Linked DNA regions of Variovorax paradoxus. The protein of the gene in region 1 interacts with the protein of each later gene in a pairwise test. Links are inferred from orthologs where the notes say so. Each region holds a gene or a part of one and is shown on either strand. Other genes may lie near its edges.

The links.
Region 2: the proteins of grpE (region 1) and GOQ09_RS25785 interact in binary tests that used the Escherichia coli proteins (3 or more experiments, as listed by UniProt). The link is inferred for Variovorax paradoxus from one-to-one orthologs.

The regions. Positions count from the first base shown.
Region 1 is NZ_CP046622.1:1,868,518-1,871,572, reverse strand. The notes cover bases 314-3,055. They hold grpE (nucleotide exchange factor GrpE), read left to right. Parts: upstream 314-1,285; coding sequence 1,286-1,825; downstream 1,826-3,055. Other genes in these bases: dnaK (molecular chaperone DnaK), read left to right, coding at 1,943-3,055; GOQ09_RS08685 (FKBP-type peptidyl-prolyl cis-trans isomerase), read left to right, coding at 666-1,016; GOQ09_RS08690 (winged helix-turn-helix transcriptional regulator), read left to right, coding at 314-572. Also shown: more of GOQ09_RS08690, read left to right, coding at 120-313. UniProt on the Escherichia coli protein: Participates actively in the response to hyperosmotic and heat shock by preventing the aggregation of stress-denatured proteins, in association with DnaK and GrpE. It is the nucleotide exchange factor for DnaK and may function as a thermosensor.
Region 2 is NZ_CP046622.1:5,519,092-5,522,325, reverse strand. The notes cover bases 272-3,192. They hold GOQ09_RS25785 (Nramp family divalent metal transporter), read left to right. Parts: upstream 272-1,028; coding sequence 1,029-2,357; downstream 2,358-3,192. Other genes in these bases: GOQ09_RS25775 (M4 family metallopeptidase), read right to left, coding at 2,725-3,192; GOQ09_RS25780 (protealysin inhibitor emfourin), read right to left, coding at 2,390-2,728; GOQ09_RS25790 (putative quinol monooxygenase), read right to left, coding at 605-913; GOQ09_RS25795 (hypothetical protein), read right to left, coding at 272-520. Outside these bases: more of GOQ09_RS25795, read right to left, coding at 1-271; more of GOQ09_RS25775, read right to left, coding at 3,193-3,234. UniProt on the Escherichia coli protein: H(+)-stimulated, divalent metal cation uptake system. Involved in manganese and iron uptake. Can also transport cadmium, cobalt, zinc and to a lesser extent nickel and copper. Involved in response to reactive oxygen.

The DNA.
Region 1 (3,055 bases):
CTTGATCCTTGCGCTATAGTCGCCGACCAACGAGCAGCCATAGCAAGCCAACAAGAACGCGAGGCACCGGCCCTGCCGCCAGGACCGATGGCCCGCCCAGCCCCGAGGAGATGATGTCGATGAGTACCAAGGAAAACGCAGCCATCAGCCAGCTGCTCGCACTGCTCGAAGCGCGCTATGCACTGCGCGTGCTCTGGGCGCTGCGGGACGGGCACGCGCAAACCTTCAGGCTGCTGCAGGACAGTGTCGGCGGCATCACTCCCAACACGCTCAATACGCGCATCAAGGAACTGCGCGAGGCCGGTCTCGTCAGCCATGGCGGCGACGGCTACAGCCTCACGGTGAGCGGACAAGACCTGCTCAAGCGGCTGTCCGACCTGCAGGCCTTTGCGGGCAAGTGGCAGCTGGGCCAGGTCAAGAAGGCCGCAGCACCGGCGCCTGCCGCGCCCTCTTCATCGCCAGCGCCTGCTGTGCCTGCGGCACCTGCTGCTTCTGATTCGGCGGAGTCTTCGGCACCGGCACCGTCCGCCCCGCCCTCATCATCTACCCCGCCCGCCGACCCTGCCAATTGAGCAGGCCGGCAGGCCGGCCGCGGGGCATCGGTAAACTTCGCGCCTTCGCTGGTCCATCCATTCATCATCCAAATTGACGCAAGGAGCGTTCACATGCCTACCACTCCCTCCGGCCTCCAATACGAAGACACCACCGTGGGCGACGGCGCTGAAGCCAAGGCCGGCCAACACGTGCACGTGCACTACACCGGCTGGCTCTACAACGACGGCGTGCAAGGCGCCAAGTTCGATTCGAGCCGCGACCGCAACGACCCCTTCGCGTTTTCGCTGGGTGCGGGCCAGGTCATCAAGGGCTGGGACGAAGGCGTTGCCGGCATGAAGATCGGCGGCAAGCGCACGCTGATCATTCCCGCTTCGCTGGGCTACGGCGCACGCGGCGCCGGCGGCGTGATTCCTCCCAATGCCACGCTCAAGTTCGACGTCGAGCTGCTCGACGCGCACTGAACAGGCCAGGCGCGCCCCCAGGCTGCGCGGCACTTCGTGTCCGCTTCGCTTACCCCCTACCGGGGGCGACACCAGCGGCCCGGCAAAGCCGGTTCCGCGGTGTCCCACGTGAAATTCACTTCGCACCCCCTGTTGCGGCCACTTAGGCCGCATTTTTTCGCTTGAAATGCCCCTGACCAGCCCCAAGTGGCTGGCTATCGTTTGTTTCCCGGCACACGCCGGTTCTTTGAAAAATGTCTGACCCGCAACAATCCGCACAGAATTCTCAAATGCTGCAAGGCGAGCCAAGCCCCGAAGAACTGGAGGCCGCACAGGCTGCCAACGAAGCCGAGGCGCAAGACGCCCTGGCTGCAGCCCAAGGCGAACTCGCCGCACTGCAGGCCAAGAATGCCGAACTGGCCGATCAATACCTGCGCGCGCAGGCCGACGTGCAGAACGCGCGCCGCCGTGCCGACGACGAGATCACCAAGGCGCGCAAGTTTGCAGTCGAAGCCTTTGCGGAGAGCCTGCTGCCAGTGACGGACAGCCTCGAAGCCGGCCTGGCCATCAAGGACGCCACGCCTGAACAAATCCGCGAAGGCGCCGAAGCCACGCTGCGCCAGCTGAAGAGCGCGCTCGAACGCAACAAGGTCATCGAGGTGGCCCCTGCCCCCGGCACCAAGTTCGACCCGCACCAGCACCAAGCCATCTCGGTAGTACCCGCGCCCGACCAGGAGCCCAACACCGTGGTGAGCGTGCTGCAGAAGGGCTACACCATCAACGAGCGCGTGCTGCGCCCGGCGCTGGTCACGGTCAGCGCGCCCAAGTAATCCGCTCTACCGATACACACGATTCCCACAGGAAATCCCCGCTTCATACCTTGAATCGCGTCGGGTTATCCACAAGTTCATAACAACATATTTTTCAGGCTTTCAGGAGTAAAGAACATGGCAAAGATCATCGGCATCGACCTCGGCACCACCAACTCGTGCGTGTCGATCATGGAAGGCAACACCACGCGTGTGATCGAGAACTCGGAAGGTGCGCGCACCACGCCGTCGATCGTGGCTTACCAGGAAGACGGCGAAGTGCTGGTCGGTGCCTCGGCCAAGCGCCAGGCGGTGACGAACCCCAAGAACACGCTCTACGCAATCAAGCGCCTGATCGGCCGCAAGTTCGAGGAAAAAGAAGTCCAGAAGGACATCGACCTGATGCCCTACACCATTGCCAAGGCCGAGAACGGCGACGCATGGGTGGAAGTTCGCGGCAAGAAGATGGCGCCCCAGCAGGTCAGCGCCGACATCCTGCGCAAGATGAAGAAGACCGCCGAAGACTACCTCGGCGAGGCGGTGACGGAAGCCGTGATCACGGTGCCTGCCTACTTCAACGACGCACAGCGCCAGGCCACCAAGGACGCCGGCCGCATCGCGGGCCTGGACGTCAAGCGCATCATCAACGAGCCCACCGCTGCAGCCCTGGCCTTCGGCCTGGACAAGCAGGACAAGGGCGACCGCAAGATTGCCGTGTATGACCTCGGCGGCGGTACCTTCGACGTCTCGATCATCGAAATTGCCGACGTGGACGGCGAGAAGCAGTTCGAAGTGCTGTCGACCAACGGCGACACCTTCCTGGGCGGCGAAGACTTCGACCAGCGCATCATCGACTACATCATTGCCGAGTTCAAGAAAGAGCAAGGCGTCGATCTGAGCAAGGACGTGCTGGCCCTGCAGCGCCTGAAGGAAGCGGCCGAGAAAGCCAAGATCGAGCTGTCGAACAGCGCGCAGACCGACATCAACCTGCCCTACATCACGGCCGACGCCTCGGGCCCGAAGCACCTGAACATCAAGCTCACGCGCGCCAAGCTCGAGAGCCTGGTCGACGAGCTGGTCGAGCGCACCATCGCGCCCTGCCGCCTGGCCATCAAGGACGCCGGCATCAGCGTTTCGGACATCAACGACGTGATCCTGGTCGGCGGCATGACCCGCATGCCCAAGGTGCAGGAAAAGGTGAAGGCCTTCTTCGGCAAGGAGCCGCGCAAGGACGTGAACCCCGATGAAGCC
Region 2 (3,234 bases), 3.7 Mb from region 1 along the record:
CGGCTTGCCCGGCGGGCACGGCGACGATGTTCGCGTAGCTCGAATCGAAGGCGATCTCGCCGCGGTAGGTCTTGCGCAGCCGCTGCGCGTTGGCGCGCGTCACCACCAGTTCCACGTCCATGCGGCCCGTGCCGTTGATCACGCCAAGGTCGAGCTCATTGACCAGTATTCGCGCCGCGATGCGGGTCGGAGCCTTGGGGTCATAGGCCGATATCTCGCCCAGGTCGCGCATCAGCGCGTCCTCCAGGTATTGCGCGAAGGTGCCGCTGGGCGAAAGCAGCTTCGCGCGGCGCAGGCTCAGGGCGTTGATCCTGTCGTTCGGATCGGTGGGCTGCACCTTGGCGACGGCAACCATGCCGGGGCGGGTGGCCTCGAGCCGGTCGAGCGCTTCATAGTCGGCTGCGTAAGGCGGCGCAGCGAGTTGCGCGCAACCGGCCGACAGCAAGGCCGCGGCCATTGCGCCCAGCCCCAAAGTGAAAGCGCGCACGCGCCAGCCGAGCGGTCTGAAGAAGATCGCCATGCCGTGAGTCCCTCCTCGGGATGCCTGATCCCGGCGCGAGGGTAGCAGGCATTGCGCCGCGCGCGAAGGCCCGTGCCGTGGCTGTCAGACCGGTTCGAGCACGTGGATCAGCTTGCTCTCAACGAGTGCTTTGGTCTTCTCGCCATGGGCTTTCATGTGCGGCGCGACGGCATGCGCCTGCAGGTGGGCCAGTGTTTCCCACTTTTCAATTACCACGAAGGTGTCGGGCCCGAAGCTGGCCTTCGACGACGGAACGCCCTGCGCGTCGATAGTGGCGCCGTATTCGATGCAGCCTTCTTCGGCCAGCACGGCCGCGCGGTTGGCGGCAAAGGCTTCGAGCAACTGGGCGCGCTGGCCGGGCTTGGCGGTAATGACGGCGACAACGTGGATCATTGAAACGGACTCCGGTGTTGTGAGTGATTGAATGGCGAGCGTCGAATCTAAAAGATCCGGCGCTTTGGTGTCGGTCCCGCGCGAGACCCGATGCGCCACCCCTATCATCGCCCGCATGTTCTTTCCGCTGCCCCGCACCGCCACCGCGCCGTTCTGCCCTTCCGAGGTCAAAGGCAGCGTGGCGGTCCCGCAGGACCTGCCCTTCGGCAAGAAGCTCCTGCGTTACGCGGGCCCCGGCCTGCTGGTGTCGGTCGGCTACATGGACCCGGGCAACTGGGCGACCGACATCGAGGCCGGCTCGCGCTTCGGCTACGGCCTGCTCTTCGTGGTGCTGCTTGCGAGCCTGGCCGCCATGCTGCTGCAAACGCTGTGCGTGCGGCTCGGCCTCGTGGCGCAGAAGGATCTCGCACGCGCTTGCCGCGAGCACTATTCGCCGCGCGTCAGCCGCTTTCTGTGGCTGGGCGCGGAACTCGCCATCGTGGCCTGCGACCTGGCCGAGGTGCTGGGCAGCGCGCTCGCATTGCATCTGCTGTTCGGCGTGTCGATTCCGGTCGGCATTGCAATCACTGCGTTCGACACGCTGCTCGTGCTGGGGCTGCAAGGCGCGGGCTTCCGGCGCGTCGAGGCGATCGTGCTCGGGCTGGTGGGCACCATCGCGGGTTGTTTCGTGGTGGAGCTTGCGATGTCGCAGCCCAACTGGTTCGGCGTGGCCATGGGCTTTGCGCCGAGCTTCGAGCGGCTGCAGCAGCCCGGCGCGCTGTATCTTGCCATCGGCGTTGTCGGCGCCACGGTGATGCCGCACAACCTATATCTGCACTCATCCATCGTGCAAACCCGGCTGGTGGCCGACAGCGATGCGGCGCGGCGCGAGGCGGTGCGCTTCTGCACCTTCGACGCGGTGATCTCGCTTTCGCTCGCCCTCCTGGTCAACGCTGCCATCATGGTTCTGGCGGCCAGTGCCTTCCACAGCACAGGCCATGTGGAAGTGACGGAGATCGACGATGCCTACCGGCTCATCGAACCGATCGTGGGCAGTGCGGTGGCGGCCACGCTGTTCGGCATTGCACTGCTGGCATCGGGCCAGAGCTCGACCTTCACCGGCACCATCGCGGGCCAGATCATCATGGAAGGCTTTCTCGACCTGAAGATTCCGTGCTGGCAGCGCCGCCTCATCACACGGGCCCTGGCGCTCGGGCCGGCCTTTCTGGGCGTGTGGTGGTTCGGCGACGGCGGCGTGGGCAAGATGCTGGTGCTGAGCCAGGTGGTGCTGAGCTTTCAGTTGCCGTTCGCGATGTGGCCGCTGATCCGCTTCACGAGCAGCCGCGCCATGATGGGCGGCTTTGCCAACGGCACGGTCGTCAAGCTGCTGGCATGGGGACTGTTTGGCGTGATCAGCTCGGCCAACGTATGGCTTGTGGTGTCGACGATTCGCGGCGGGCTCTGAACTGAGGCCTTGGCAAGCCTGGAGGGCGCGCCTCAGCGGTCGGCCGCGTCTTTCCAGAGGTGCACCAATGCTTCAGGGGCTTCGTTCTCGGGCACTTCGAAGCTGACCGAACCCGACTGCGTGGTGGCGCTCTCCACCACCACCTCCACGCGGTAGAAGCGCTGGTCACCGCCCTGCGAGCCGGGTTCTTCGCGCTGCCCTGCGTGCGGTGCGGCACTTTGCAAGGCCTCGCCGATCTGCTGGCGCAGTTCTTCGCTGCAATTGCCCAGTTGGTAGCTGCGCGGCCGCGAAAGGCCCGGCAGGTAGGCAACGCCGCCTTCGCGCGTTACTCGCACGACCGAAGCCTGGTCCAGAGGCGGAAGCTGAATCATGATGGTGTGACCCCCACGGTGTTCCATGCGGCGCCGATGGCCTTGTGCGCCGCGCTGTCGGCGCCGAAGCGCCTGGCTGCATTCTCCACGCTCAGTTGTGCGAAGGCCAGGAAATCGGCGTCCTGGCGCAGCCGCCTGTCGCACACGGTGTCGTACCAGACGCGGCCCGCTGTTTCCCAGGCCGGGCCCTGGATCGCCGTGGCCGCAAGATAGAAGGCGCGGTTCGGAATGCCGGAATTGATGTGCACGCCGCCATTGTCCTGCCGTGTGACGACCAGGTCTTTCATGTGGGCGGGCTGGGGGTCTTTGCCGAGCACCGGATCGTCGTAGGCCGTGCCGGGCTCGGCCATCGAGCGCAACGCGCGTGCCTCTACCTTGGCGGTGAAAAGCCCCGCACCTACGAGCCAGTCGGCCTGCTGCGCCGTCTGCTTGAGCAAGTGCTGCTTCACCAGAACACCGAACACGTCGCAGACCGATTCATTGAGCGCGCCCGACTGCCCCTGGTA